One region of the Geobacter pickeringii genome, then DNA from elsewhere that is predicted to be linked to it. Evidence: riboswitches for the same ligand, from Rfam matches in the RefSeq annotation. Region 1 holds a riboswitch; the other holds the start of a gene.
The links. A riboswitch is a leader RNA that binds a small molecule or an ion and turns the genes downstream of it on or off. The one in region 1 is predicted to bind molybdenum cofactor.
Positions count from the first base shown of each region.

Region 2: another riboswitch for molybdenum cofactor. It lies ahead of GPICK_RS06600 (aldehyde ferredoxin oxidoreductase family protein); the one in region 1 lies ahead of GPICK_RS04560 (aldehyde ferredoxin oxidoreductase family protein).

Region 1 covers NZ_CP009788.1:989,992-1,004,960, forward strand. Annotated here, with positions in the region: gene GPICK_RS04550 (HesA/MoeB/ThiF family protein) at 1-301, opposite strand, end outside; gene GPICK_RS04555 (MoaD/ThiS family protein) at 306-530, opposite strand; gene GPICK_RS04560 (aldehyde ferredoxin oxidoreductase family protein) at 605-2,335, opposite strand; molybdenum cofactor riboswitch at 2,364-2,482, opposite strand; gene GPICK_RS04565 (iron-containing alcohol dehydrogenase) at 2,521-3,684, opposite strand; gene GPICK_RS04570 (ribbon-helix-helix protein, CopG family) at 4,207-4,434, shown strand; gene GPICK_RS04575 (electron transfer flavoprotein subunit beta/FixA family protein) at 4,488-5,306, shown strand; gene GPICK_RS04580 (electron transfer flavoprotein subunit alpha) at 5,318-6,634, shown strand; gene GPICK_RS04585 ((Fe-S)-binding protein) at 6,650-8,629, shown strand; gene GPICK_RS04590 (radical SAM/SPASM domain-containing protein) at 8,626-9,966, shown strand; gene GPICK_RS04595 (sulfide/dihydroorotate dehydrogenase-like FAD/NAD-binding protein) at 10,267-11,121, shown strand; gene gltA (NADPH-dependent glutamate synthase) at 11,114-12,520, shown strand; gene GPICK_RS04605 (GntR family transcriptional regulator) at 12,842-13,558, shown strand; gene prpB (methylisocitrate lyase) at 13,564-14,292, shown strand; gene GPICK_RS04615 (citrate (Si)-synthase) at 14,512-14,969, shown strand, end outside.
Region 2 covers NZ_CP009788.1:1,457,656-1,472,624, reverse strand. Annotated here, with positions in the region: gene GPICK_RS06645 (NUDIX domain-containing protein) at 1-163, opposite strand, end outside; gene mftA (variant-type mycofactocin precursor) at 522-629, shown strand; gene mftB (mycofactocin biosynthesis chaperone MftB) at 631-888, shown strand; gene mftC (mycofactocin radical SAM maturase) at 869-1,912, shown strand; gene GPICK_RS06630 (mycofactocin system FadH/OYE family oxidoreductase 2) at 2,031-3,992, shown strand; gene GPICK_RS06625 (electron transfer flavoprotein subunit alpha/FixB family protein) at 3,992-4,996, shown strand; gene GPICK_RS06620 (FAD-dependent oxidoreductase) at 4,993-6,297, shown strand; gene GPICK_RS06615 (ferredoxin family protein) at 6,294-6,572, shown strand; gene GPICK_RS06610 (electron transfer flavoprotein subunit beta/FixA family protein) at 6,585-7,466, shown strand; gene mftF (mycofactocin biosynthesis glycosyltransferase MftF) at 7,463-8,896, shown strand; molybdenum cofactor riboswitch at 8,904-9,026, shown strand; gene GPICK_RS06600 (aldehyde ferredoxin oxidoreductase family protein) at 9,066-10,802, shown strand; gene GPICK_RS16615 (hypothetical protein) at 10,873-11,478, shown strand; gene GPICK_RS06590 (MoaD/ThiS family protein) at 11,484-11,708, shown strand; gene GPICK_RS06585 (HesA/MoeB/ThiF family protein) at 11,710-12,528, shown strand; tRNA gene GPICK_RS06580 (tRNA-Met) at 12,733-12,809, opposite strand; gene GPICK_RS06575 (SPOR domain-containing protein) at 12,871-13,662, opposite strand; gene argS (arginine--tRNA ligase) at 13,676-14,969, opposite strand, start outside.

The sequences.
Region 1 (14,969 bases):
AGATGTCGGGATCAATAACCACCAGGTTTCCGACTCCGAGACGGGCCAGTTCCTCCACCAGGTACCCCCCCAGGCCGCCGCTGCCGATGATGACCGCCCGGCTGCGGAACAGGCGCAGCTGCTTTTCCACGGTGATGGTCTGGCGGTTGCGCTGGTAGCGGGCCGGCATGAGGCCACGGGCGAGGGCCGCCTCCTCCACCTGGCCGACGGTGAGGCCGAACCGCGCGGCTGCCGTCGCCTGGGCCGCCCAGGGGAGAAGGTCCGCCGTGGCCGCTGCCGTGATGAAGTCGTGGAGATCCATGGCGCTACCCCCCTCCCACCAGGGGGAAGAGCGACAGGATGTCGCCGTCGAACAGCCGATGATCGAGCTTGGCATGCCGGCTGTTGACCAGCACGATGCCGACCTCCCGTTCCGGGATCTTCAGCTCGCCGGCGATGTCTGCCGGGGTGATTCCGTCCCGGTACTTATTGGTTGTCGCGGCAAAACGCCCGACACGGAACATGGCGAAAAGTTTTACGGTGATCTCCATGGCTTTTACCTCGATAGCCGGGGGGCTGATTTTTTACTGTTACCCCCTCGCCCTGCGGGAGAGGGGGGAGGGGGTTAGAAGTTCCAGAACTCGTCGATCTCTGCGTCGGTGAAGTCCCACACCGCGTTGTGGGGGGCCACCGGCTCGAGCCTGAAAAACTCCGGCAGGCGGTCGTGCTCCTTGGTGAACCCGGCCTCGATGTTGAACTGGTGCTCCACCTTCAGGATATGCTTGCCGAGGTTGGTCACATCGTCGCCGGTGAGGTTGATGCCGAAGCGGGCGTTGATCATGTCGATCAGGGCCGGGAGGCACTCCGGGATGTCCAGGGCCGGGAAGGCGACGAAGATGCACATGCCGGTGGAGTCCACCGCCGCCGTGGCGATCTGGAGGTTGCGGGAGAGCTCCACCTGCCCCTCCTTCTTCAGCGGGTCCACGAAGCCGCCGACGTTGAGGATGTTGGTGGCGATGGTGTAGCCGGCGGTGTGGTCGGCCCCCATGGTGCTGGTGGCGTAGGTGATGCCGATCCCCTTCACCGAACGGGGGTCGTAGGCCGGAATCCCCTGGTTCTTCACCACCGGCACCCGGGTGACGCCGTAGGCCCTGCCGACGGCGCCCGCCCCGCCGCCGAGGATCCGGCCGAGGGGGGTCCCCCTGCCGATTTCCTCCGTGAGGATGCGAATGATCCCCTTGCTGTCGCCGAAGGGGAGGATGCCGGCCTCCATGGCCACGCCGAACATGACGGCGGTCTCGATGGAGTCGATGCCGATGTCGTCCATGAGGTTGTCGGCCACGGCGATGTCGTCCAGGTCGTCGATGCAGCAGTCGGCGCCGAGCCCCCAGATGGTCTCGTACTCGAAGCCGGAGGTGACGTATTTCCCCTCCTTGTCGTGGTAGACCTGGGAGCACTGGATGATGCAGCCGGCGTGGCAGCCGTGCTTCGGCTTGCCGCCGCGGGCGACGATGGTGTCGTGCATGGTCTCGCCGGAGATCTTGTCGTGGCCGTCGAACTGGCCCGCGGTGAAGTTGCGGGTCGGCAGCCCCCCCGCCTCGTGGAGGATGTTCACCAGGACGTTGGTGCCGTAGGTGGGGAGTCCCTCGCCGCTCACCGGGTGATCCAGGAGCGCCTTGGCGAAGGCCCGGGCGGCGGTCTTGAACTTCTCCGGATCGGCGATGGGAACCTTGGGAGCACCCTGGTCGTCGATGGTGATGAACTTGATCTTCTTGGAACCCATGACGGCGCCGAGGCCGCCGCGGCCGTGGCTGCGGATCTTGCTGTCCGGGTCCTTGACGGAGATGTTGGCGGCGGTCATTTTCAGCTCGCCGGCCGGGCCGATGGTGAGGATGCCGGTCTTCTTCCCGAGACGGGCCTCCAGGGCCTCGATGACGGCGAAATTTCCCTTGCCGAGCAGCTCCGTCTCTTCCTGGATGGCGACGCCGTCCAGGGAGACGTGGAGGCTGTACCAGGCGTCGGCCTTGGGAATTCCCTCGATGATGAGCGCCTTGATGCCGAGGCGGGCGAGCATCTGGGCCGCGGTGCCGCCGGCGTTGCTCTCCTTGATGGTGCCGGTCAGGGGGCTCTTGGCCCCGGCGGAGAGGCGGCCGGAGTTGGCGGCCGGTGTGCCGGTCAGGAGCCCCGGGGCGAAGACCAGCTTGTTGCTCGGCCCCAGCGGATGACAGGTGGGTGGGACTTCTGCGGCGACGATGGTGGAGGTGAGGCCGCGGCCGCCGAGCCCCGCCCAGGCGGCGGGCACCGCCTCGGTCCTGGTGCTCAGGTCGGCCATGTTGACGCGAATGATCTTATCCATGAACGATATCTCCCTTTCTCTCGATGCGGTTAGTCATAATTGTTCTCCTTTCCGAAAGGGAGGCGCCGCCGTTTCCGGCGGCACCCAGTGGCCTTGAGCCGTGAGGATCTCCTGTTAGGCTCGGCAGGCTCGGAGAGTGTGCTTGTATCTGCCGCTGCTCCGGTGCGCGAAAGCGGCAGCCGTTCTTACATTGCCGCCTTGTAGATGCCGACCACGCAGTCCAGGGTGGCGATGCGGGGGTTGGTCAGCATGCAGGCGTCCTTCATGGCGTTTTCGGCCATGATGCGGAGGTCGGTTTCCTTCACGTTGAGCGCCGTGAGTCCCGCGGGGATGCCGATGTCGCTGGAGAGCTTGCGGATGGCGGCGATACCCTTGGCTGCGGCATCAACGTCGGAGAGCCCGTCGATGTTCTCGCCCATGGCAACGGCGATGTCGGCAAAGCGCTTCGGGTTGGAGATCATGTTGAACTCGCAGACCGACGGAAGCAGGATGGCGTTGCAGACGCCGTGGGGGAGGTTGTAGAAGCCGCCGAGCTGGTGAGCCATGGCGTGGACGTAGCCGAGGCTGGCGTTGTTGAAGGCCATGCCGGCCAGGTACTCGGCATAGGCCATCTTGTCGCGGGCTTCGAGGTTCTTGCCGTTGGCCACCGCCGGGCGGAGGTAGTCGGCGATGAGGCGGATTGCCTGAAGGGCGCAGGCGTCGGTGATGGGGGTGGCGATGGTGGAGACGTAGGCCTCGACCGCGTGGGTGAGGGCGTCCATGCCGGTGGCGGCGGTCAGCGGTGCCGGCTTGCCGACCATCAGGACCGGGTCGTTGATGGCGATGTTCGGGGTGCAGCGCCAGTCGACGATGGCCATCTTCACGTGGGTGTCGGTGTTGGTGATGATGCAGAAGCGGGTCATCTCGGATGCGGTGCCGGCGGTGGTGTTGATGGCGACGAAGGGAGGCATCGGCTTGGTGGACTTGTTAACCCCTTCGAAGTCACGGATGTTGCCGCCGTTGCCCATCACGAGGCCGACCCCCTTGGCGCAGTCGTGGGAGCTGCCGCCGCCGAGGGAGATGATGGAGTCGCAGCCGTTCTCCTGGTAGACCTTGACGCCGTCGTGGACGTTGGTGTCGGTCGGGTTCGGCTCGGCGCCGTCGAAGATGACGACCGCAACGCCGGCGGCTTCCACCTGCTGCTTGATCTGGTCGGCCATCCCCATGGCCGAGATCCCCTTGTCGGTCACCAGGAGTGCTTTCTTCGCGCCGAGCGCCTTCACCTGGGCGCCGGTCTCCTTGGAGGAGCCGACCCCCATGAGGGTTACCGTGGGGATGAAGAAACCGAACGTTTGATCTGCCAGTGCCATGTGTACTTCCTCCTTTGTGTTGTGGGCGGCGGTGCCGCCGCGGTGGTTGGTTCGACCGATGCTGCGGATGACGGTTGTGCATACGGCTTTGTAGAACGATTGTTTTATTGCTTTGGCAAGTCGCATACCAACTGATTCGAGTCGCTCTGGCGATTCGAGCTAATGCTTTGAATTTGTTCGAAATTGCAGGTTAAAATCGACGAGATAGCTCCGAATAACGAATACGCATTTTTTTAACGCCGTTCTGCATTGACGCATACGAATGTTCCGTCCTGGAACGGCTGTGACGTTTTGGAACGGCATCCGCCGCTCTCCCCACCCCGGTCCCCCGCGTCTTCGCCCCACTTCCACAGAATCCGAAAAGCCTTGCCGTCTGCGGGGTTGCCCCGCTACAGGGGGAGCGTTGCGCCGCGTCGACAGCGGCATTGGTACTGAACTTGCCAAGGCCCTGTCACCGGCTGGCGCAGGAAGGCCGGCCGCCGGGGCGTCGGGCTCCACTAGATACAAATCGGGGAGGAAACAATGGGGAAATCGGTTTACGTGAACACCAAGCCGACGATCGTCTCGGTGCGGGTCACCGACGAGCAGATGGAGGGGATCAGGCGGCTCATGGAGACAACGAAGAAGAGTGCCTCCGACATCATGCGCGAGGCCTTCGGCATGCTTGCGGAGAAGCTGGAGCGGTCGGAGCGGCTCGATGCCATCCGGACCGCGGCCGCGAAGTACGCCGAGGCCCGCCGGGAATCCTGATTCCGTAGCATCGCCACTCGCCCGCGGATTCGCATCGCAAGGGAGGTTCATTCATGCTCGCCATCGCCTGCATCAAGCAGGTACCCGACACGACCCAGGTTCAGATCGACCCGGTTACCAACACCCTGGTGCGGGAGGGGATCCCGTTCATCGTCAACCCCTACGACACCCACGCCCTGGAGGAGAGCCTGCGGGTGAAGGACCGCTACGGCTTTCGCTCCGTGGCGCTCTCCATGGGCCCCCCCAACGCCGAGGCGGCGCTGCGCAAGGCCCTCGGCCTCGGCGTCGACGAGGCGATTCTCTGCTCCGACCGCTGTTTCGGGGGTGCCGACACCCTCTCCACGAGCAACGTGCTGGCGGCGGCCATCCGGAAGATCGGCGAGGAGAGCGGCGAGGAGGTGGGGATCGTCTTCTGCGGCAAGCAGACCATCGACGGCGACACCGCCCAGGTGGGGCCGGGGATCGCGGTGCGGCTCGGCTTCACCCAGCTGACGCTGGTGGACCGGATCGAGGCGCTGGACGTGGCGGCGCGGCGGATCCGGGTGCGGCGCAAACTGGAAGGGCGGTACGAGATCGTGGAGGCGCCGCTGCCGGTGCTGATCACCGTGGTGCGGGAGCTGAACCGCCCCCGCTACCCGAGCGTCCCCATGCGGCTCGCGGCGCAGAAGGGGGCGGTGAAGGTCTGGGACAACGGGATGCTGCAACTGGATGTGAGCAGCGTCGGCCTCAAGGGTTCCCCCACCTGGGTGAGCCGGATCTTCTCCCCCCAGCGCGACAAGGGGGAGATCGTCGGCGACGGGATCGGCGACCCGGAAGGGACGGCGCGGCTTCTGATCGAACAGCTGCTGGCGAAGGACCTGCTGGCGGTGTAGGGGGAAGGGACATGAGCGAACCGAAGAAACCGAAGAGACCACGCGGCAGGGCCTGCCTCGTCGCCGGGAAGTGCATCGCCTGCGGCGCCCGCTGCCAGAGCGTCTGCCCGGTGGACGGCATCGAGATGGACGATTCCGGAGAACCACGGATCCACCCGGACAAATGCATCGGCTGCGTCAAGTGCGTGAAGGGCTGCCCGGGGAACGCCCTGGAGATGTTCTACACCCCCGAAGAGCTGGCAATCCTCGCCACCTTCGAGAAGGGGGCGGGAGAGGTCGAAGAGGCGGACGAGGACGAGCGGCTCCGGCGTGAGGCGATTGCCGCCTACCACGGGGTCTGGGTCTTCGTGGAGCAGACCGAGGGGGAGCCGGCGCGGGTCTCCTGGGAGCTGATGGGGGTCGGAGCCCAGCTGGCGCAGAGCCTCCAGACGGAACTCTGCGCCGTGGTCATCGGCGAAAACGTCGAACACCTCTGCCACGAGGCCTTCGCCCACGGCGCCTCGAAGGCCTACCTGCTGGACCAGCCGGTCTTCCGGCACTACCGGACCGAGGCGTACCTGGAGGCGTGCTGCACCCTGATCGGCACGTACCAGCCGGAGATCGTCCTCATGGGTGCCACCGGCATGGGGCGCGACCTGGCCGGCGCCGTGGCCACGCGGGTCAAGACCGGCCTCACCGCCGACTGCACCGGGCTCGACGTGGACGACAGGCGCAACCTGCGCCAGACCCGCCCCGCCTTTGGGGGGAACATCATGGCCACCATCATGTGCGACCGGTTCCGTCCCCAGATGGCCACCGTTCGTCCCCACGTGATGCCGCTCCCCGAGCGGCAGGCAGGGGCCACGGGGGAGATCGTGCGGGAGGAGATCCCCCTCGCCGAGGCCGACATCCTGACCAAGGTGCTGGAGATCATCCGGGACAAAAAAGCGGGGGAGGTGGACATCGCCGGGGCGGAGTTCATCGTCTCCGGAGGGCGGGGGATGATGGCGAAGGAGAACTTCGGGATGCTGCAGGAGCTGGCCGACGAACTGGGTGGCGTGGTGGGTGCGTCGCGCAGCGCCGTTGACGCGGGGTGGATGCCCCACGAGCGGCAGGTTGGGCAGACGGGGAAGACGGTGCGTCCGAAGATCTACATCGCCTGCGGGATCTCGGGAGCGATCCAGCACCTGGTGGGAATGCAGGACTCGGACCTGGTCATCGCCATCAACCGTGACCGTGAGGCCCCGATCTTCGACGTGGCCACCTACGGCATCGTGGGGGATCTCTTCCAGATCGTCCCGGCCATCACCTCACAGCTCAAGCAGCTGAGACAACCAGCCAACCACTAGACCGAGGTTTTCATCATGCAGCCGAATTCCGTCGTCTTCACACCGATTCTCATCGTATCCATCCTCTTCTTCTGCTGGAGCCTCTACCGCCGGCTCGGCCTCGTCGCCCTGGGGCGTCCTGGCGGAGGTGGGGTGGAGATCCTCCGGGGAGTCCGGGAGCTCCTCCTCTACGCCTTTGCCCAGAAGCGGGTCGTGAGCCGTCCCTTCGGCGTGAACCACCTCGTCATCTTCTGGTCGTTCGTCATCCTCTTCGCCGCCAATATCGACTTCATGCTGGCGGGCGCCTTCCCCTCCCTGGGGCTGGAGCGGCTGCCGCCCTTCCTTGCCCGCCCCTTTCTGGGGCTCTGCGACCTGGCATCCCTGGCGACCCTCGGGGCGGTCATCGTGGCCCTGGTGCGCCGGACCACGGCCCCCCCCTATCCCGGGGGAAAGAGCCTGGAGGCCTACGCCATCCTCATTCTGATCGCCCTCCACATGCTCGGCTTCTTCGGGGTGAACGGCGCGGCCATCGCCCTGGAGCGGCAGCCGGCGGCGCCGTTCATGCCCGTGTCGTCGCTGCTGGCAGTGGGGCTCGACACCCTGGCACCGGAGGAGATCGAGATTCTCGGCCTCGCCGCGTGGTGGACCCACGCCGCCGCGCTCCTGCTCTTCATCACCGTCCTGATCCCCTACAGCAAGCACCTCCACATCGTCACCGCCATGGTCAACTGCTTCCTTCGTCACCCCGGCCCCTCCGTGCCGGCGGCGGAAGCGTTCGCGGAGGGAAACACCTTCGGGGCGGGGGAGGTGACCCGGCTCTCCCGCCGGGACCTCCTCGACACCTTCGCCTGCGCCAAATGCGGCCGCTGTCAGGAAGTCTGCCCCGCCGCCGCCACCGGCAAACCCCTCAATCCGCGGCGGGTCGTGGAGGATATCCGTCTGAATCTCCTGGCCAACGGGGCGCTCCTGAAGCGGGGAGGCGTGGCGACGGTTCCCCTCGTGGGGGGGGATGGGGAGGGGAGCGTCGCCGATGATGCCGTCTGGTCCTGCACCTCCTGCGGCGCCTGCCGGGAGGCATGCCCGGTCTTCGTCGAGCACCTGCCGAAGCTGGTGGGGATGCGGCGCCACCTGGTGGAGATGGAGGCGAAGTTCCCCGAAGAGCTCCTGAACCTCTTCGAGAACGTGGAGGGGCGTTCGAACCCGTGGGGGATCGCCCCCACGGAGCGGACCAAGTGGACTTCCCACCTGGACGTGAAGCCGTTCGAGGCGGGGAAGACGGAATATCTTCTCTACGTGGGGTGTGCCGGCTCCTTCGACTCCCGGAGCAGGCAGGTGACGGTGGCCCTGGCGCAGATCCTTGACCGGGCCGGGGTGTCGTGGGGGATCCTCGGCAAGGACGAGAAGTGCTGCGGCGACAGCCTGCGGCGGCTCGGCAACGAGTACGTCTTCGACCGGATGGCCCGGGAGAACGTGGCCCTGTTCAGGGAGCGGGGGGTGACCAGGGTCATCACCCAATGTCCCCACTGCTTCACGACGCTCAGGAACGACTACCGTCAGTACGGGGCGGAACTGGAGGTGATCCCCCACGCCGAGTTCCTCCAGGGGCTCATCGCCGAGGGACGGCTTCCCCTGGAGGGCGGATTCGCCGGCCTCGGCACCGTGGTGTTCCACGACTCCTGCTACCTGGGGCGGCACAACGGCGTCTACGGGGCGCCGCGGGAGGTGATCCGCCGGGTGACGGGTGCCCCCCCCGCTGAACTGGAGCGCAACCGGGAGAAATCGTTCTGCTGCGGCGCCGGCGGCGGCCGGATGTGGATGGAAGAGCGGTCCGGGAGCCGCATCAACCACAACCGGATCGACGAGGCGCTCCGCGTTTCGCCCGATACCATCTGCGTTTCCTGCCCCTACTGTATGACCATGCTCGAAGACGGCCTCAAGGACCGGCAGGCGGGGCAGACCCGGGTGAGGGACATCGCCGAGGTGGTGGCCGAGGGGCTGCGGAAGGAGGCGACATGACCGTGAACAACCTGGCGGCATCTCCAATGGATGCGCCGACCGTCGCCCCCGCGTTTCGCGAGCACCCCACAAGGCTCTTCGTCGAGTCCACCAGCCGCTGCAACCTGGGGTGCGTGATGTGCATGAAACAGGCGCCCGGGTGCGGCATCACCGACGGCGATCTCCAGCCGGCCACCTTCGCGGCCCTGGAGCCCGCGTTCCCCAACCTGGAGGCGCTGGTGCTGAACGGTGTCGGCGAGCCGCTCCTCACCCCCGGGCTGGAGCAGTTCATCTCCCGCGCCCGCACGCTCATGCCGGCCTATGGCTGGATCGGGTTCCAGAGCAACGGGCTCCTGATGACGAATATCAGGGCAGTCTCCCTGGTCAATGCCGGAGTCGACCGGGTCTGCCTCTCCATGGACGGCGCCTCCCCCGACACGTTCCGGGCGATCCGCGAGGGGGGGAAGCTGAACGATCTCGAATGGGCCCTCTCCGCCCTGACCTCCGCCAAGGTGGGGTGCGGCCGGCCCGACCTGGAGATCGGGGTGGAGTTCGTCCTCATGCGCGAGAACCTGCGGGAGCTGCCGGCAGCGCTCCGGTGGGCCGCCGCCCGCGGGGTCACCTTCGCCCTGGTCTCCCATGTCCTTCCCTACGACGAGGCCCATGCGGGGGAGTGTGCCTACGACCTCTGCACCGACGAGGCCCTCTCCCTGTTCCACGTCTGGAAGGACAAGGCCGAACTCGCCGGGGTGGCGATCCACCGCTACTACGAACTCCTCTTCCGCTTCGACCGCACCCCCGAGGAGCAGCGGATCGTCAGCTTCGTGGAGGCGATCCGAACCGATGCCCAGAACCGTGGCATCACGCTCGACCTGAAACGGCTCTTCGCCCTGGACTACGGACGGCTCGCCGACCTGGCCGAGGTCTTCGAGGAGGCGCGGGAGGTGGCGCGGGAGACCGGGCTGGATCTCCGGCTCCCCCAGGCGGCGCCGCGGGAGCGCAAACAGTGCCACTTCGTGGAGCAGGGTGGGGCCTTCGTCTCCTGGGACGGCGGGGTGCACCCCTGCTACTACCTCTGGCACCCCTGCCGCTCCTGGGCCACGGGCTGGCTCCACCCGGTCCGGCCGCGGCTCTTCGGGAACCTGGTCGAGCGGGGGATCCTCGATATCTGGAACGGCGCGGAGTTCCGCGCCTACCGGGAGAACGTCCTGCGCTACGACTACCCCTACTGCCCCGGCTGCTCCTTCGCCCCCTGCGACTACGTCCAGGCCGAGAACTTCGAGCAGGACTGCTACGTGAACACCGAGCCGTGCGGGAGCTGCCTCTGGAGCGCGGGGATGTTCCAATGCCTGTCGTGAGCGGGGCTTGACCTGAACCCGGAGCAATCGGATTCGCATCATCCTGGGCGTCCGTAGATCTTCCCCTCACCCGGCCATCGGCCACCCTCTCCCCGCGGGAGAGGGTTAGAGTGCTCCCCTCGCCCTGAGGGAGAGGGGCTGGGGGTGAGGGGACGGAGAGATGTCCCGGCGAAAGTCGTGAGCGGCCACATTTTTTCCGAAGAAAGCAATTCGTTTACGTTATAGCCTGTGCTTTTGTAATGCTACGCGTTTTTGCGGCGGTCCTTCCGCCGCCATCCCACTGCTGAAAGGTTTCATCCAATGTTCGAAATCCTCGAAAACGAAATCCTGGCGCCGAATCTCCACCGGCTGGTGGTGAAGGCGCCGCGCGTGGCGAGCGCCCGCAAGCCGGGGCAGTTCGTCATCGTCCGGGCCGACCGGGGTGACGAGCGGATCCCGCTGACCATCGGCGACGCCGATCCGGCCGCCGGGACCGTCACTCTCTTCATCCAGGCCATCGGGGCCTCCACCCGCAAGATCGTCGACATCCCCGTGGGGGGGGCGCTCCGCGACGTGGCCGGCCCCCTGGGGCAGCCGACCCACATCGAGAAGTGGGGCCGGGTAGCCTGCATCGGCGGCGGGGTCGGGACGGCGGTCCTCTTCCCCCTGGCCCGGGCCCTGGCCGAGGCGGGGAACGAGGTGACCACCATCATCGGCGGCCGTTCCGACAAGTATGTGATCCTGGCCGACGAGCTGGCGGCTTTCTCCTCCGAGGTCCTCATTACCACCGAGGACGGGAGCCGCGGCCGCACGGGGTTCGTAACCCACGCGCTGAACGATCTGATCGCCGATCCGGCCCGCAAGCCCGCGATGGTCGTCGCCATCGGACCGGTGCCGATGATGCGGGCGGTGGCGGAACTGACCCGCCCCCACGGCATCGAGACCGTGGTGAGCCTGAACCCGATCATGATCGACGGCACCGGCATGTGCGGCGGCTGCCGCGTGGTGGTGGGGGGAGAGTCGAAGTTCGCCTGCGTCGACGGGCCGGAGTTCGACGGCCACCTGGTGGATTTCGCCGGCCTGAGCGACCGGCTCACCACGTACCGCAGCTTCGAGGAGCAGGCCCGCCATGCCGCCACCGAGTGCCGGCTTGCGAAGGAGGTGGCCAATGGCTAACGATCTCAGCATGAAAGAGCGCCTCGCCCTCGGCCGGGTCCACATGCCGGAACTGGACGCAGCCGTCCGGAGCCGGAACTTCGAGGAGGTGAACCGGGGCTTGGGCCTGGATGAGGCGGTGCAGGAGGCGAAGCGCTGCATCCAGTGCAAGCACCGCCCCTGCGTGGAGGGCTGCCCGGTGGGGGTCTCCATCCCCGAGTTCCTCGACGCCCTGGCGGCGGAAAACCTCCCCGAGTCGGCCCGCATCCTCCAGGGTGACAACGCCCTGCCGGCGGTCTGCGGCCGGGTCTGCCCCCAGGAGACCCAGTGCGAGGCGAAGTGCGTCCGCGGGGTGAAGGGGGAGCCGGTGGCCATCGGCTACCTGGAGCGCTTCGTGGCCGACTGGGCCATGTGCAACGCGGAGAAGCTCGCGAAGACCGGGCTTCCCCCCTCCACCGGCAAGCGGGTGGCGGTGGTCGGCTGCGGCCCGGCCGGGCTCACCGCCGCCGGCGAACTGGCCCGGGCCGGACACGGCGTCACCATCTTCGAGGCGCTCCACGACACCGGCGGGGTGCTCCGCTACGGCATCCCCGAGTTCCGCCTCCCCAAGGAGATCATCGACGTGGAGGTCTCCCGCCTTGTTGCCATGGGGGTGGAGATCGAGTGCAACGTCATCGTCGGTAAGACCCTCACCCTGGGGCAGCTCCGGGAGGAGTTCGACGCGCTCTTCATCGCCAACGGCGCCGGGCTCCCCACCATGCTCAACATTCCGGGGGAGAACCTGAAGGGGGTCTACTCGGCCAACGAATTCCTGACCCGGGTGAACCTGATGGAGGCGGGGAGAAACCCCAATGCCTCGACGCCGATCATCGCCGGGCGCCAGGTGGCGGTCATCGGCGGCGGCAACACCGCCATGGACTGCGTCCGGACCGCCCGCAGGCTCGGCGCGGAGCGGGCCATGATCGTCTACCGCCGCGGCGAGGCCGAGATGCCGGCCCGGGTGGAGGAGATCAAGCACGCCAAGGAGGAGGGGGTGGAGTTCGTCATGCTCACCGCGCCGCTGGAGATCATCGGCAACGACGCGGGATGGGTCGCGGCGCTCCGCTGCCAGCGGATGGAACTGGGGCCGCCGGACGAGTCGGGGCGCCGCAAGCCGGAGGCCGTGGCCGGGTCGGAGTTCGACCTGCCGGCGGAGGTGGTGGTGAACGCCGTCGGCACCAGCGCCAACCCGCTTCTCACCGCCACCGCCCCTGCACTGGAGCTGAACCGCTGGGGGAACATCGTGGCGGACGAAGCCGGCGCCACCAGCATCCCCGGCGTCTACGCGGGGGGTGACATGGTGCGCGGCGGGGCCACCGTCATCCTCGCCATGGGTGACGGCAAAGGTGCCGCCGCTGCCATCAACAACCACTTGGCCTGAGATTCCGCCTGACTTGGCGCAATAAAGCCGCCCCCGTCCGCATCGTGCGACGGGGCGGCTTTTTTTTGTGGTAATTTTGCCTGAAAGCAAGACGTTAGTTTTTCTGGTCTGGCTTATTGTAGGTGACAGAGAAAGAGCCGGGGTGGAGTGCAGGGTCGGGACTTGCGTGTGCCTTTCACACCCGCAGCGGCAGGATGTATGCGTTAGCATGGCTAATAAAGTTTGGACAAAATTTTATCAATATTAAATCTGTCGACACTTTTAATTTGACAAATACACTTTGTGGGCATAGATACGAAATATAAACCTTGTATACACAAAATGTGTCGACATAATCAGCGGGAGAAACATTTCGTGCAATTATCTGAAACCACGTCATTGACCCTGTCCGACCGCATATTTGAACAACTCCAGACTGCTATCGTGAAAGGTGAGATTCCGGCCGGTAGCAAGATTTCGGAACCGGAACTGGCCAAGGCCTACGGCGTTAGCCGCGGGACCTTGAGGGAGGCCCTGAGCCGCCTCGAGGAGCGGCATCTCGTGGTCCGCTCGCCGAACCACGGTGCTCGGGTCATCACACTTTCCTATGAGGAGCTGATCGATATCTACCAGGTGCGGGAGGCGCTGGGCGGTATGGCGTGCGGCCTTGCGGCGGAGCGGATGAGCGATGCCGAGATCGCCGATCTGAAGCGGCTGCTCGACGATCATGAACAGAGCATAAGCGAAGATCAGGGGCTCTCCTACTACCAGCAGGAGGGGGAGCTGGATTTCCACTACCGGATCCTCCAAGGGAGCCGAAACAGGAAAATCCTGAGTGTGCTGGAAGGGGGGCTCTATCAGCTGATGCGCATGTACCGCTACCAGTTCAGCATTTCAAGCCAGCGTCCGCTCCAGGCCCTCAAGGAGCATCGCCGGATCGTTGAGGCCCTCGCGGAGCGGGACGCAGAACTTGCAGACTTGCTGATGCGCCGCCACATCCGCTCTGCCCGCAAGAGCATCGAGGAGCGGCACAGGAAATCCCGGGAGCAGGAGGAGTAGCCCCCATGTGCGACAGGGTGTCACCGGGAAGGATGTTCCGCGAGGCGGTTGCCTCTGAACGGCCACTGCAGATTGTCGGCACCATCAATGCCTACTGTGCCCTCCTGGCCCGGCAGGCTGGGCACAGGGCGATCTACCTCTCCGGGGCCGGTGTGGCCAATGCCTCCTTCGGGCTTCCCGATTTTGGGATCACGTGCCGAAACGATGTCCTTGAGGATGCCCGCTGCATTACCGGCGCCTGCGACCTGCCGCTCCTGGTGGACATCGATACGGGGTGGGGTGAGGCGTTCTCCATCGAGCGCACCGTTAAGGAGATGATCCGCGCCGGCGTTGCCGCCGTCCACATCGATGACCAGGTATCCCCCAAGCGCTGCGGCCATCGCCCCAACAAGGCGCTCGTTTCCAAAGAGAAGATGGTGGACCGGATCAAGGCGGCAGTCGACGCCCGGACAGATTCCGATTTCGTCATTATGGCCCGGACCGGCGCCCTGGCGTCCGAGGGGTTGAGCGCCGCCCTCGAGCGGGCCTATCTCTGCGTGCAGGCCGGCGCGGACTGCGTCTTTGGCGAGGCCATGACCGAGCTGGTGATGTACCGGATGTTCGCCGATGTGGTGGGGGTGCCGCTCCTGGCCAATATGGCCGAGTTCGGCAAGACCCCACTGTTCACGAAACAACAGCTGGCCGACGTGGGGGTCGCCATGGCGCTCTATCCCCTGAGTGCCTTTGAGCCATGAGCCGGGCTGTCTTGACGGTGTACGAGATGATTTCCTGCGAGGGAGCCAGGAGTCGGCACTGGGCGGGATGCAGTCGCGGGTCGAGGTGGAGAACCCAATCGGGCACCGCCGCCGGCGCGTAGAGACCATCCCGCTTTTGGAGAAAAAGTTCTGGAGAAACCTCATGTCGCTGTTACTCATCTGAGCAGCGTTATCACACCCCACACAAAGGAGAGAAGCATGGCATTGAAAGAAACACTCAAGCAGAAGCTGGAGGAGTTCCGTCCCCGTACAACCAGGCTCGTCAAGGAGTTCGGCAAGGTGAAAATCGACGAGGTCACCATCGATCAGTGCATTGGCGGTGCCCGTGACGTCCGCTGTCTGGTCACCGACATCTCCTACCTCGATCCGCAGGAAGGGATCCGCTTCCGGGGTAAGACCATTCCCGAAACCTTTGCCTGCCTGCCGAAGGCCGCCGGTTCAGACTATCCGACCGTTGAAGCGTTCTGGTATTTCCTTCTCACCGGCGACGTCCCGACCCAGGAACAGGTGGACGCGGTCCTGGCTGACTGGAAAACCCGCCAGGCGGTTCCCCAGTACGTGTTCGACATCATCCGCGCCATGCCGCGGGACAGCCATCCCATGGCGATGCTCTCCACCGGCATCACTGCCATGCAGCGGGAGTCCAAGTTCGCCGC
Region 2 (14,969 bases), 470 kb from region 1:
TCTGGATGACCACCAGCCCCTCCCCCGCCGGCTGCAGGACCACGGCCACCGGCAGCGGGTTCAGGTAACTGCTGTTGCCGCACGCCGGGCAGCGCCGCGGCCAGGGGGCGCCATCGGCGAACCGGGTGCCGCAGTATGAGCAGTGGGAGTTCTTTTCATGCATGGGGTGTATCCTCCTGGTGCCGCTCCGATGCCGGCCATGATTAACAGATAGCGCAGTTTCCGCTCCCTTGGCAACCACGTATTCGTAATTACATAACACTGGTTTGTAAACATGTGGTGAAAATCCTCGTTGAGGAAATTCGCTACAGTTCCACCACCGTCCCGCCTCGACCCCACCCTCCCAAGTTGTCCTATTTCTCCACACATTCGCATTGTCTGTTTGCGGAACAGAGCCGAAATCCTTCTATTTTTCAATACAAATCGCTGTTTTATTATTTGGCATTCTGGTTGCTATAAGGAATACAAACGGACGCATCACCCATCGGTGCGATACCGACAACCATCGAAAGGAGAAAACAATGGAAAAGGAACTTCAAGCAGTCGAGACGTGCCACGAGGAGCCCCGCATCCTGGAGGAAATCCAGGTTGAAGAGCTCGCCATCGACGGCATCTGCGGGGTGTACTGAGATGGCGGCGGCAGGCGTTCAGTTTCATCCGGCCTGCCGTGCGCGGCAGGAAGGGTTCGGCCTCCTGTTTTACGATTCACGGGGGCCGCGCCTCCTCTTTGCCGAAACCGGCAATCTTCTTCCCGCCGATTTCTTCGGGACCGTTCGGGACAGGGACGAGCTTCCCGACGGGCTGTCCGATCAGCAGAAAACGGCTTTACAGAAGTTTGTGACGAAACTTCTAGAAAAGGGGTTCCTCCGTGAGCAACCGCTACGTTGAAATGGGGATGCGCTCCCCGGTAAACCTGACCTGGGAAGTATCGCTGGCCTGCAACCTGCGCTGCACCCACTGTCTCTCCTCCTCGGGAGAGCCCGCCAGGGGCGAGCTCACCACGACAGAGGCCCTTGGCCTGGTGGAGCAGCTCCACGAGGCCCGGGTCTTCCAGGTGAATTTCGGCGGCGGCGAGCCGTTCATGCGCCCCGATTTTGAAGAGATCCTGGATGCCTGCCACGACAAGGGGATCATGACCTGCATCTCCACCAACGGGACCCTGCTGGACGCCGGGCGGGTGGCCCGACTGACCAAGAGCCGCCTGGTGGCGATCCAGGTGAGCATGGACGGCGCAACGCCCGAGACCTGCGACGCCATCCGGGGCACGGGGGTCTTCCACCGAGCCATCGAGGCGATCAGGCTTCTGGCGGCCACCTCCATCCCCACCAGCATCAATACGGTCCTCACCGCCCAGAACGCCGGCGAGATCCCGGCCATGCACGACCTGGCCCGCTCCCTCGGCGTGTCGCTCCGGGTGAGCCGCTTCCGCCCCTCCGGGCGCGGCGCGGACAACTGGGAAGATCTCAGGCCGACTCCGGCCCAGCTCCTGGAGTTCTCCGACTGGCTCGCCCGAAGCGGCGACGTGCGGACCGGCGACAGCTTCTTCTCGCTCACCTCCCAGGAGCGCCAGGGACTGGGGCTGAACCTCTGCGGCGCGGCCAAGCTCACCTGCTGCGTCGGCCCCACCGGCAACATGTATCCCTGCGCCTTCCTCCAGACCGACCGGTTCAAGGCGGGGTCCCTGCGGGAACAGAGCTTCCAGGAGGTCTGGGACAGCTCGGAAATCTACGAATCGTTCCGCAGCCTGAGGATCCACTCCTGCGAGGAGTGCCAGCGGTTTGACCAGTGCCACGGCGGCTGCCCGGCCGTTGCCTGGCACCTGAAAAACGACATCAACGGCGGCGACCCTGAGTGCCTGGAGCGCTGCGTAACGAGCATCGCCGACGCGAACAAGGCAGCGGCTGCCGCATAGAGTTCAACCTCCCCCTTTATGAAAGGGGGATTGAGGGGGATTTGCCTTAACGCCAAAAAAATCCCCCCCGCCCCCCCTTTCTCAAAGGGGGGAGATATAACCACGAGGAGACCTCATCATGATGTTCCCGAATCTGTTCTCGCCCCTGAAACTGGGGACGGTTGAAGTGAAGAACCGGATTTCCTTCCAGCCGCACCTGACCAACCTGGCGGTGGGCAACCTCCCCAGCGAGCGTCAGATGTACTACTGGGGCGAGCGGGCCAAGGGGGGGGCGGGCCTCGTCATCACCGAGGAGATGAGCGTCCACCCCACGGACATGGCCTACGAGAAGCTGATCGACGTCTACCACGCCGAGGTGATTCCGGGCTTCAAGAAGATCACCGACTACGTCCACCAGTTCGACGGAAAGATCTTCGCCCAGTTGAACCACAACGGCCAGCAGGGTGACGGCTCCATCTCGCGGCTGCCGGTCTGGGCACCCTCCCCCATGCCCGACGTCCTCTTCCGGGAGACCCCCAAGGAGATGGAGCACGAGGACATCGAAGAGGTTGCCCGCTACTTCGCCAGAAGTGCCATCCACGTCCGCGAGGGGGGCTTCGACGGGATCGAGCTCCAGTTCGGCCATTCGAGCCTGGCCCGCCAGTTCCTCTCGCCGCTGACCAATTTCCGGGGCGACGAGTATGGCGGAAGCCTGGAGAACCGGATGCGGGCGCCCCTGAAGTTCATCAGCGCGGTCCGCAAGGCGGTGGGGAACGACTACCCCCTCGGCATCCGGATGTGCGCCGACGAGATGATCCCCGGCGGCCTCGATCTGGGGCAGGTGCAGGAGATCTGCGCCCGGTTCGAGGCGAGCGGCCTCATCGACTTCATGGACCTCTCCATTGCCACCTTCTACAACCTCTATCTCGTGGAAGGCTCCATGCACACACCCCTGGGCTACACCATCCCCCTGGCTGCCGGGGTCCGGGAGCGGGTCAAGATTCCGGTTTTCTGCACCGGCCGGATCAACGACCCGGTCATGGCGGAGAAGGTGCTGGCCAACGGCCAGGCCGACATGATCGGCATGTGCCGGGCGCTCATCTGCGACCCGTTCCTCCCCAGGAAGGCCCAGGAAGGGAGGATGGACGACATCCGCTACTGCATCGCCTGCAACCAGGGGTGCATCGGCCGGATCGGCATGAACAAGCTCCTCGGCTGCGTCCAGAACCCGGCAGTGGGCCGGGAGAAGGAGTGGGGCGAAGGGACCCTCACCAGGGCCAACACCAGGAAGAAGGTGACCATCGTCGGCGGCGGGCCGGGCGGCTTGTGGGCCGCCAAGATGGCCGGACGCCGCGGCCACAGCGTCACCCTCTACGACAAGAACGAGGCCCTTGGCGGCCAGGTGCTGACCGCCATGAAGGGGGCGGGGCGCGACGAGTTCGGCGTCATCATCCGCAACGAGAAGGAGCAGGTCCACAAGGCCGGCGTAACGGTGAAGCTCGGCGTTGAGGTGACGGCGGAGCAGCTGCTGGCCGAGAAGCCCGACGTGGTGGTGGTCGCCACCGGGAGCCGCCCCAAGGAGCAGCCGGTGGGTGGCGCCGACGGGCCGTCGGTCTACAACGTCTGGCAGGTTCTGGACGGGAAGACCGAGCTGGGCGAAAAGGTCTGCCTCATCGACTACGACGGCCACCATCGGGCCAGCGCCACGGCCGAGTTCCTGGCCAACCAGGGGAAGACGGTCCACGTGATCACGTCGAGCCTCTTCGTGGGGGCCGAGCTGGGCCCCACCCAGGACCTCTACCTCACCCGCCAGCGGCTCCTCCAGAAAGGTGTCACCTTCACCCCCGACATCGCCGTGATGGAGGTTGCCGGCGAGACCGGCGCCAAGACCGTCAAGGGGTTCAACGTCTACTCCAACCAGTGGGACGAGTGGGGTCCCTTCGACGCCATCGTCCTGGCCATGGGGCAGAAGGTGGACGACTCCCTCTACCACTCCCTCAAGGGTAAGGTGGGTGAACTCTACCGGATCGGCGACTGCGTGGCTCCCCGCAAAGCGGACATGGCCATCTGGGAAGGGCACCGGATAGGGAGGGAGATCTGATGGCCGCCAACGGGAAACTCCTCGTCTTTGCGGATCTCCCCGGCGGCGAGCTGGACGAGACCGGCCGGGGGCTCCTCTCCTACGGCGGCCGCCTGGCCGGGGTCCTCGACTCCCCCTGGGGCGTCGCCACCCTGCAGGAGCCGACGAGGGAGCCGCTCGCATCCTTTGCCGCCTACGGCGTGCCGTCCGTCACCACCATTGCCGGCGGCGAGCTCCTTCTCGACACCCCCGCCCACCTGGGAAAGGCCCTTGCCCGGCTGGCCACCGACGAGGGGGCCTCGGTCACCGTCCTCCCCCACAACGACCTGGGCTCCACCCTGGCGCCGGTGATCGCCGCCGCCCTTGACGGGGCGCTTCTCACCGAAGTGGTATCCGTCCGGCGCGAGGGGGAGACCCTGCGCCTCTCCCGCCACGCCCTCGGGGTCCGGGTGGACGAGACGAAGGTGTGGGACGGCTCCCGTCCCCTGGTCATCACCGTGCCGGTCCGCAACCTGAGCCAGGTGCTGATGCCGACGGTCCAGCCATCCATACCGAATCTGACGGTCTGGCATCCCGTTGCCGCACCCGAAGGGGCAACGGCCCGGGTAGGGGAACGAATCCCCCCCGACCCCCAGACCGTGGACCTCATGGAGGCCGAGGTGATCTTCAGCGCCGGCAAGGGGTGCGATCAGGCCACCTTCGACCAACTGGCAGAGCTCTGCCGGCTCATGAACGTCTCCTTCGGCGTGACCCGACCGGTCTACGACTTGGGGTGGACCGGCTTCGAGCGGATGGTGGGGCAGACCGGCCGCACCGTCACCCCCCGCTTCTACCTGGCGCTGGGGATCTCCGGCTCCATGCACCACGTGGGGGGGATCAAGGATTCCCGCCGGATCATCTCCATCAACAGCGACGCAAAGGCTCCCATCTTCGCCAACTCCGACGAGGGGTTCGTGGCTGACCTGAAGGAGGTGCTGCCGCGCCTCCTGGATCGGGCCAGATCGGAAGTCGGAGGTACACCGTGAGCAGTGCATACTCATTCGATGCGATCGTCGTCGGGGCCGGGCCGGCCGGCTCCTCCGCCGCCCTCACCATGGCCCGGGCCGGCCTGAAGGTGGCCCTGGTGGAACGGGGGACGTTCCCCGGCGAGAAGAACATGTTCGGCGGGGTGCTCCACCGTCTCCCCTCCCTGGAAGAGGTCTTCCCGGACTTCTGGGAACGGGCCCCCCTGGAGCGCCACATCGTCAAGAAGGGGGTCACCTTCATGACCGGCGACTCCACCTTCTCCACCACCATCGAGGCCGGGAACTTCGACCGCCCCCCCTACAACGGCTACACCATCTTCCGCCCCCGGTTCGACCGCTGGCTGGCGGAAGAAGCGGTCAAGGCCGGCGCCACCCTCATCACCCGGGCCACGGTGGATGAGTTGGTGATCCGCAACGGCCAGGTGGCCGGGGTCACCATCCTGGACCGCAGGGGCGAACTGACCGCCCCGGTGGTGGTGGCGGCGGACGGCGTCCTCTCCTTCACCGCCAAAAAGGCGGGGCTCCGCCAGCCCACCTTCGACCCGGGCCAGATGGCTGTCGGCGTCAAGGCCCTCATCGACATGCCCCGGGAGATGATCGACGACCGCTTCGGCCTGGTGCGGGACCAGGGGTTCGCCAACGAATTTGTCGGCGGCACCGGCGGGGTCCGGGGGGGGGGCTTTCTCTACACCAACTACGACTCCCTCTCCATCGGCCTCGTCTTCCACCTGGGGAGCCTGCGGACCAGCGGCAAGACCCCCTACGACCTCCTGAACGCCTTCATGGAGCAGCCCCAGGTGGACAAGATGATCCGGGGCGGGCGGCTCCAGGAGTACTCGGCCCACGTCATCCCCGAGGGAGGATACGCCATGATCCCCGAACTGGTGGGGGACGGCATCATCGTCGCCGGCGATGCGGCGGCGCTCTGCAACGCCACCGGCCTCAACCTGGAGGGAATCAACCTCGCCTCCCACTCCGGTGTCCTGGCCGGCAAGGCGGTTATCGCCGCCCACCAGGCGGGAGATTTCAGCCGGCGCGGGCTCCAGGTGTACCGGCAGCTCATGGACGACAGCTACGTCATCAAGGACCTGAAGCTCTACCGGAAGGCGCCCCACATGCTCCACAACGACCGGATCTACAACGAATACCCGGAACTGGTCTGCGGCATGATGGAGTACATCTACCGCATCGACGGCGCGCCCAAGGAAAACCTCTCCAAGCTGTTCCTGAAGACGGCCAGGGAGAAGGTGGGGCTCAAGAACCTGGCAGCCGACGCCTTCAGCGCATGGAGAGCCCTATGAACATCGACGAGATCTTTGACTTCACCAGCTTCACCATCGACCGGGAGCCCCACATCGTCCTCGATCCCCAGGTCTGCGTGAACTGCGACAACCGCGGCTGCACCAACTCCTGCCCGGCCCGCTGCTACACCTGGTCGGAGGAGGAGAAGAAGATGACCTTCGTCCACGACGGCTGCCTCGAATGCGGCACCTGCTACGTGGTCTGCCACCGCAACGCCTTCACCCGCTGGCGCTATCCGAGAGGGGGGTTCGGCGTAGCGTACCGGATGACTTAGGAGATTTCAGATATGCCCTACAACAACCTTCACATCCTCGTCCTCCTCCGGGAGATCGCCGACCCCCGCCCCCCCGCGCGGGTAACGACGCGGGGCGCCGGCATCGGCGACCGGGGGCTGCGGCGCCTCCCCAACCCGGCCGACCTCGTCGCCCTGGAGGAGGCCCTGCGGCTCAAGGATTCCCTCGGCGCCACCGTGACGGCCCTGGCAGTGGGCCCCGAGCGCCTCGACGACACCCTCCGCCTCGCCTTCTCCCTGGGGGCTGACCGTGGCATCCGCTTCTGGGATCACGGCGTGGAGGGTGGCGATGCCGCAGCCGATGCCCGCATCCTGGCCCGCATCGTGGGGATTCTCTCCCCTTCCCTCGTCTTCACAGGCAACCGGATGCAGGACCGGGGCGACGATCCGGTGCCGGCCCTGGCTGCCGCCACCGCCGGCATCCCCTGTGTCACCGCCGCCGTTTCGGTTCTCCCCGTGGAGAACGGAGTCGAGGCCCTGCGCAAGGGTGACCGGGGCTCCCGCCAGAGGGTCCGGGCGCCGTTCCCCTGCACGGTCCTCTTCGACGAGGGACACACCCCCCGCTATCCCTCCCTTGAGGCGGTCACCCGCTCCCTCGCCTTAAGCATCGAAGAGTGGGAACTGGCCGACCTGGGGATTCCCTTCTGGGAGGTGGGGGCCACCGGCTCCCGCCTGGCGACGGCCGAATTCTCCGCCCCCCGTCCCGATCCGGTGCGGGTCGTAACCCCGGACCCGACGCTCCCCGCCTTCGAGCGGATACTCTCCCTCCTCTCGGGGGGGATCAAGGCCCGGGAAGGGAAAACGCACCAGCTCACCGCCGATGAGACGGCGACGAAACTCTGGCAGATCTTCCGCGAGGAGGGACTTGCACAATGAACTATCGCCTGGCGCAGCATGTGGAGCTGGTGGAACGCGAAGGGGAGCACTTCCTCATGGCAAAGACTCCCCTCTGCGTCGTGCGACTGAACGCCCCGCTCATGGAGCTCGTCAGGCGCGCCCGGGAAGGGGCCATCACCGCCGCGACCCCGGCGGAGACCGCTGTGCTGGAACAGCTGGTGGCAAAGGGATTTGTGGAGAGGGACCGGCAAGTCTCTGAAGAGCACTCGGACCTTCCCAGCGTCAGCATCGTCATACCGGTGAAGGACCGGGCCGGAGAGCTCGGGCGCTGTCTGGCCTCCCTCAACGGCCTGAACTATCCCAAGGAACTCCTCCAGATAATCGTGGTGGACGACGGGAGCAGCGACGACTCGGCAGAGGTGGCGCGCCGGGCCGGAGCCCGGGTTGTCCCTTCAGGGGGCACGGGCCGGGGGCCGGCCGCGGCCCGCAATGAGGGGGCCGTGGCCGCCCGGGGGGATATCCTCGCCTTCATCGATTCCGACTGCACCGCCTCCAGGGAGTGGCTCATGGAGCTGATACCGGCGTTCAACGATCACCGGACCGCGGCGGTGGGGGGGCTCGTGGACGGCATGTGCACCGAATCAGCCGTGGACCGCTACGAGGCGGTCATGTCGAGCCTCTCCCTCGGCTCCCGGGAGCGCACGGGAAGCGGCGGAGACGACACCTTCTACCTGCCGAGCTGCAACCTCCTGATGCGCCGCCTCGCCTTCCGGAGCGTGGACGGTTTCGACGACTCCATGCACGTGGGGGAGGACGTGGACCTGACCTGGCGCCTGCGGGACCATGGCTGGACCATCACCTACCTCCCGGCGGGAAGGGTCTTCCACGAGCACCGGAGCACCCTCCGCTCGTTCATGTCCCGCCGGTTCGACTACGGCACCTCCGAGGGGATGCTCCAGATCCTCCATCCCCAGCGGCGGAAGCGGATGGTCGTCCCCCCCCTCCTGGCTCTCCTCCTGGCCCTGTGCGCCATGGCCCCCTTCACCGGCTGGTGGACGCTCCTGATGGCAGCCGGAGTCCTCGCAACGGACGCAACGGCCGTGAGGTTCAGGATGGCACGCCGCAACATCCCCATCGGACTGGGCGCGCTCATCTCCGGCCGGCTCCGGGCCCTGGGAAGCCTCGTCTACTACCTCTGCTACCACCTGGTGCGCTACTACTCGATTCCCCTCGTGTCCCTCGCACTGGTGGTGCCCCTCTTCTGGCTGGTTCCCTTCGGCGCCCTCCTCTGCGCGGCCAAGGTGGACCATGCCATCAGGAAACCGAGGCTGTCGTTCGTCCCTTTTGCCGGCATCTACTTCCTTGAACAGGTGGCCTACGGGGCCGGCGCCTTCTGGGGATGCCTGAGCCGGAGATGCTTCGCCTCCTATCGGGTGGTCATCCTCCGGCAGATGGAGGCGTCGGGGTAAGAGTCGGAAATAATGCCTTCTCCGAGCCTGCCTGCCTGCGGGGATAACTGGTATCCCATGGCGTCAGGCCAATGGGTTTTGCTGGAAACGGCAAGGCCTCCCTTTGGAAAGGAGAATTATCGTGGTTCGCCAAAACCACACAATTCAATAAAGGGAAAGGAGTATCGGTATGGACAGAATCGCGCGGATTGACATGGGGGCAGCGGGTGGTCCCAAGGTGACCTTCGAGGAGGTTGGCGAGTATGCCGGTTTGGGCGGCCGTGCCTTAACGTCGCTCGTCATCGCCACGGAGGTGCATCCCCTCTGTCATCCCTTGGGAGCGGAAAACAAGCTGATCTTTGCCCCGGGAATGCTCTCCGGCACCACCGGCTCCATGACCGGCCGCCTCTCGGTGGGGTGCAAGAGCCCCCTGACCGGCACCATCAAGGAGTCCAACGCCGGCGGCCAGGCGGCCCAGGTGCTAGCCCGGATCGGCTATGCCGCGGTCATCCTGGAGGGGAAACCTGCCGGTGACGACCTCTACAAGATCATCATCAACAAGGACGGCATCACGGTGGAGGTGGACAACAGCCTGCAGTTGATGGACAACTACCCCCTCGTTGAGAAACTGCGGAAGGAATACGGCGACAAGGTTGCCTACATCACCATCGGCTCGGCCGGTGAGCGGCAGCTCCTGGCCGCCTCCATCGCCTGCACCGACCCGGAGCTGCGCCCCACCCGCCACTGCGGCCGCGGCGGCGTCGGCGCGGTCATGGGTGCCAAGCGGGTGAAGGCGATCATCCTAGACGACGCCGGCATGAAGATGCGTCCGGCCAAGGAGCCGGAGAAGTTCCGGGACGCCAACCGCAAGTTCGTGGAGGGGCTCCGCAAGCACCCGGTCACCGGCGAGGGGCTCCCGGCCTACGGCACCAACGTCCTCACCAACGTCCTCAACGAGGCGGGGGGCTATCCGACCCGCAACTTCAAGGGGGGTGTCTTTGAAGGGTCCGCCAAGCTTTCCGGCGAGGCCCAGGCCGAGCTGGAGGTCAAGCGGGGGGGGACCGCCACCCACGGCTGCCACCGCGGCTGCGTCATCCAGTGCTCCGGCATCTTCAACGACAAAGACGGCAACTACGTCACCAAGCAGCCCGAGTACGAGACGGTCTGGTCCCACGGTGGTCACTGCGGCATCGACGATCTCGATACCGTGGCAAAACTGGACTACATGGATGACAATTTCGGTCTCGACACCATCGAGATGGGGGTCACCATCGGCGTGGCCATGGATGCGGGGCTGGCGGAGTTCGGCGACCGCGAAGCGGCCATCAGGCTCATGGAGGAAGTGGGCAAGGGTACGCCCCTGGGACGCGTGCTCGGCTGCGGCGCCGAGATCACCGGCAAGGTCTTCGGCGTGGAGAAGGTGCCGGTGGTGAAGGGGCAGGCGCTTCCCGCCTACGACCCACGCCCCATCCAGGGGATCGGCGTCACCTACGCCACCACCACCCAGGGGGCCGACCATACCGCCGGCTATGCCATCGCCACCAATATCCTGAAAGTCGGCGGGGACGTGGATCCGCTCAAGACCGAGGGGCAGGTGGAGTTGTCGCGGAACCTCCAGATCGCCACCGCCGCCATCGACTCCACCGGCATGTGCCTCTTCATCGCCTTCGCCATCATGGATCAGCCGGAGACCTTCCAGGCGCTCCTCGACATGCTCGGCGCCTTCTACGGCATCACCATGACCGGCGACGACGTAGTGGCTCTCGGCAAGAAGGTGCTCTCCGCCGAGCGCGACTTCAACAAGCGGGCAGGCTTCACCAAGGAGCACGACCGGCTCCCCCGCTTCTTCTACACCGACCCGATCGCGCCCCACAATCAGACCTTCTCGGTACCGGACGAGGAGCTCGATCAGCTCTTCAACTGGTAGCAGCATGGGGGGCGGACCCGACGGTCCGCTCCCGTCCCGTCAGACAGTCCGAAAAGGGAGACGCCCGGCAATGGAAGCCCCTCTCATACATCTAACCCTGACCCTGCCCTCCTCGCTGATTGGAGAGTTCTTTCCCATCCTTCAGCAGGGCTTTCTCGTCACGGCCCACGTGGGATGCACGCTTCAGCGGCTTCTGTGCCGGCAGTGGGGGATCGCCCCTGACTACGTCGCCACGAGAATCACTACCATCTTCCTCGATTCCAAGGCCACCGACAACGTGGAGACCGCCATCGTGAGGGACGGCGCCACCATCGCCCTGTCCGGGGCCATGCCGGGACTGGTGGGGGCCACCATGCGCCGCGGCGGGCACCTGGCCGCCATGCGCGGGGCCATGACCCACCAGGAAACCGCCGCCGACGCCACCGACCGGATCGGGACGGTGCGGGTGAAACTCTTCAATCTCCTCCTCACCGAACTGGGACCGGTATTTCTCAAACGCGGCATCCTCATGGGGTGCAGCGATGTGATTTCCTTTTTCCGGGAGCGCGACGAGACGTTCTGGGAATCGTGCGACGGGGGGAACATCAACGGAACACCGGTGGGTGCGGGGCTTCTGCGGACAACTCAGCCCCTCTGCGTGGGCGGCAGCGTCCGCCTCACCGTCAATTTCAGGTGACAGCCATGAACATAACCGTAAAACTCTTTGCCACCTTCCGCACCGGCCGGTTCGACATCGAATCCCGCGACTACGCCGAAGGGACCACAGTGGCCGACGTAGTGCGGGAACTCTCCCTCGCCGAAAAGGAACTGGGAATCATGCTGGTGAACAGCCGCCACGTGAAGCTGGACCACCGGCTTGCGGAAGGGGATACCCTGGCTCTCTTCCCGCTCCTGGGAGGAGGGTAGGATGCCATCCCTGGAGGAGTTCATCCGGGAACACGCCGACGGGGATCTTGTGCCATGGCGCAGCCAGGTGGAGGCGGCCGGGCGTTTCTCCCTCACCCTTGCCGAAGCCGAAGGGACGATCCTGAAGATGGGTCTCCTGCCGGCCCGCTACCAGCGCAACCGCCAGATGCTCACCATCGACCAGCAGCTTCGCCTCTTCCGGAGCACGGTTGCCGTCATCGGCTGCGGGGGGCTGGGTGGATACATCATCGAGGAACTGGCGCGGCTCGGCGTCGGCACGATCATCGCCATCGACCCGGACACCTTCGTGGAACACAACCTGAACCGCCAGCTCTTCTCCAGTCTCCGCCTGCTGGGTCAAGCCAAGGTAGAGGCGGCGGCGGCGCGGATTGCCGAGATCAATCCGGCGGTCACCCTTATCCCGCTCAGGGAAGCATTCACCAGAGATAACGGACAGGAACTTCTGAGATATGCCCACGTGGCGGTGGACGCGCTGGATTCAGTCTCTGCGCGCCTGGAACTGGCAGACGTCTGCGATGCGCTGAATATTCCCTTTGTGCATGGGGCCATCGGTGGTTGGTACGGCCAGGTTCTTACCCAACTGCCCGGTGAAAGGACGCTGGAAAAGCTCTACGCAGGCAGGGAGGATGGAACGGGAATAGAGAAGAGGCTCGGCAACCCTTCCTTCACACCAGCGGTCATCGCCAGCATGGAGGTGGCGGAAACCTGCAAAATTCTCCTTGGCCTGGGAAGGCAGAGGAAAGGACGAAAACTCACCATTAACTTGCTTGATATGGACGTGGAGGAAATATTCATCTAGTGTCCGCCCGTGAACTCTAACCAACTGATTTTAGAGGTGTCCGGCGGGGCCACCGGGACCCTGACCCAGACGGCGAATGGGTCGGCCACTGGCTTTGCATTGAGCAGTACGGAGATCGTGATCGGGGTGAAATAAAGTGCGCCCACTAGGTAAGTATGAACTAAAAAAGCCGATTCGCTAACTATGCGAATCGGCTTAATTTTTTGGTTGCGGGGAGAGGATTTGAACCTCTGACCTTCGGGTTATGAGCCCGACGAGCTACCAGACTGCTCCACCCCGCGTCACAAGAGATCCAATATGTACCACAGCCTTCCGAACGAGTCAACAAAGAAATTCATTTTTTTATTCCGGGACAACGATTGCCCCTTTGCCGATCATGGTTGCCATCTCGCTTGCGGCCGGCTGATCCATCTGCTTGCCGACGCGCACCCGATACCAGGTGCCTTTGCCCGCCACCGATGATTCGACGATATAGGCAGCAAACCCTTTTTCCGCAAGCTTCCCCTTTATGGCCTCGGCCTCTTTTCGGTCCTTGGCTGACGCATACTGAACGGCGAACTTCCCCTTGGCGTTCCCCCCTGTCTTCTTGGCACCGGCTTCCTTGCCTGGTTCCGACTGAGCCTTGCCACTCGGTTGTTCGTTTGTCCCGCTTGCCTTTTTCTCCCGGCCATCGGCCGGCGTGGTGCCGCGTTCTTCCTTGACAGAGACCGGGCTCGGCGCAGCCTGCTCTTTGGACGAAGGTGGTGCCGACTGGGGATGTTTCGCCGGCGAAGCTGCCCGGGCCTCTTCATTTCGCGGGTTAATGCCGCTTCCCAGGATCGCTTTCCCCCCCTTGGGCAGGGTATTGTAGAACGTGAGGGAGGGCTCTGCGGGAGGGGACGGTGCCGCGGCTGCTTTGGTGTTTGCAGTCAGGGGGGCAGACGCTGGAGGGGGCGCCTGCGATGGTGCGGTCTGTGGAGCAGATGCAACCAAAGCCTTCGGAGGGCGGATTTTCAGCAGAAGGCGATCTGCCATCATTCCGAGAGCGAATGACCCCACTGTGGCCACGGCAAAGCCGAAAAACACCATCCCCATCGGCTTGGACTTTGGCCGATTCTTGGTGACCTGTTTACGTTCGCGATAATCGACAACCATGATCGTCAGTCCGTCACATCTTCTCCGGGGCTGATACCCCGAGGAGTCCGAGGCCGTTTTTCAGCGTGCGCGCCACGCAGGCGAGCAGATGGAGCCGGACGCCAGCCAGCTCAACATCTTCGGTTATGACCCGGTTTTTATTGTAGAACGAGTGGAATGAACCGGCAAGCTCCTGAAGGTAGTAGGTAATGCGGTGAGGTTCAAAGGCAAGGGCCGCTCCCTCCACCACCTCGGGGAACGAGGCGAGAAGCTTCACGATTGCCATCTCTTCCGGCGTCCCAAGCCGCTCCAACGATGCCGAAGCGAAGGATGGCACCGCAATCCCCTTCTCCGCTGCGTTTTCGAAGATGCTGCAGATGCGGGCGTGGGCGTACTGGACGTAATAGACCGGGTTTTCGAGGGACTGCTGCTTGGCCAGATCGATGTCGAAGACGAGTTGGGAATCGGGCTTGCGCATCAGAAAGAAGAAGCGGGTTGCGTCGCGCCCCACTTCGTCGATCAGGTCCCGAAGGGTGACATAGCTGCCGGCACGCTTGGAGATCTTTACCTCCTCGCCGCCACGCATGACCGTCACCATCTGGTGGAGCACATATTCCGGCCACCCCTGCGGGATGCCGGCGTTCAGAGCCTGCAGGCCGGCCCGGACCCGGGTAATGGTGCTGTGGTGGTCCGCCCCCTGTTCGTTGATGACGCGAACGAAACCACGCTCCCACTTTGCCAGGTGATAGGCTACGTCGGGGACAAAGTAGGTGTATCCGCCATCGCTCTTGCGCATGACGCGATCCTTGTCGTCACCGAAGTCCGTGGTGCGGAGCCAGAGGGCGCCATCCTGCTCATAGGTATGGCCATTCCCGATGAGGCGCTCCACCGCTGCCTCGACACGCCCCTCGGCGTAGAGGCTCGATTCCAGTGAGTAGATATCGAAGTGGACATCGAAGGCCAGGAGATCCTGATCCTGCTCCCGCCGCAGGTACGCCACGGCGAACCGGCGGATCGCGTCGAGGTCGTTCGGGTCGCCGGCGCCGGTGACATGCTGATCGCCGGCATCGACGGTCTCCCGCGCCAGATAGGAGCGGGAGACATCCTTGATATACTCGCCCTGGTAGCCGTCGGCCGGCCACCGTGGGTCGTCCGGCTCGATACCGAGGCCGCGCGCCTGAACGGAACGCGCCAGATTGGCGATCTGGGCGCCGGCATCGTTATAGTAGAATTCGCGGGTCACTTCCCACCCCGTGGCATCCAGAAGGCGGCAAATGGTATCGCCAATGGCCGCGCCACGTCCATGACCGATATGGAGCGGACCGGTG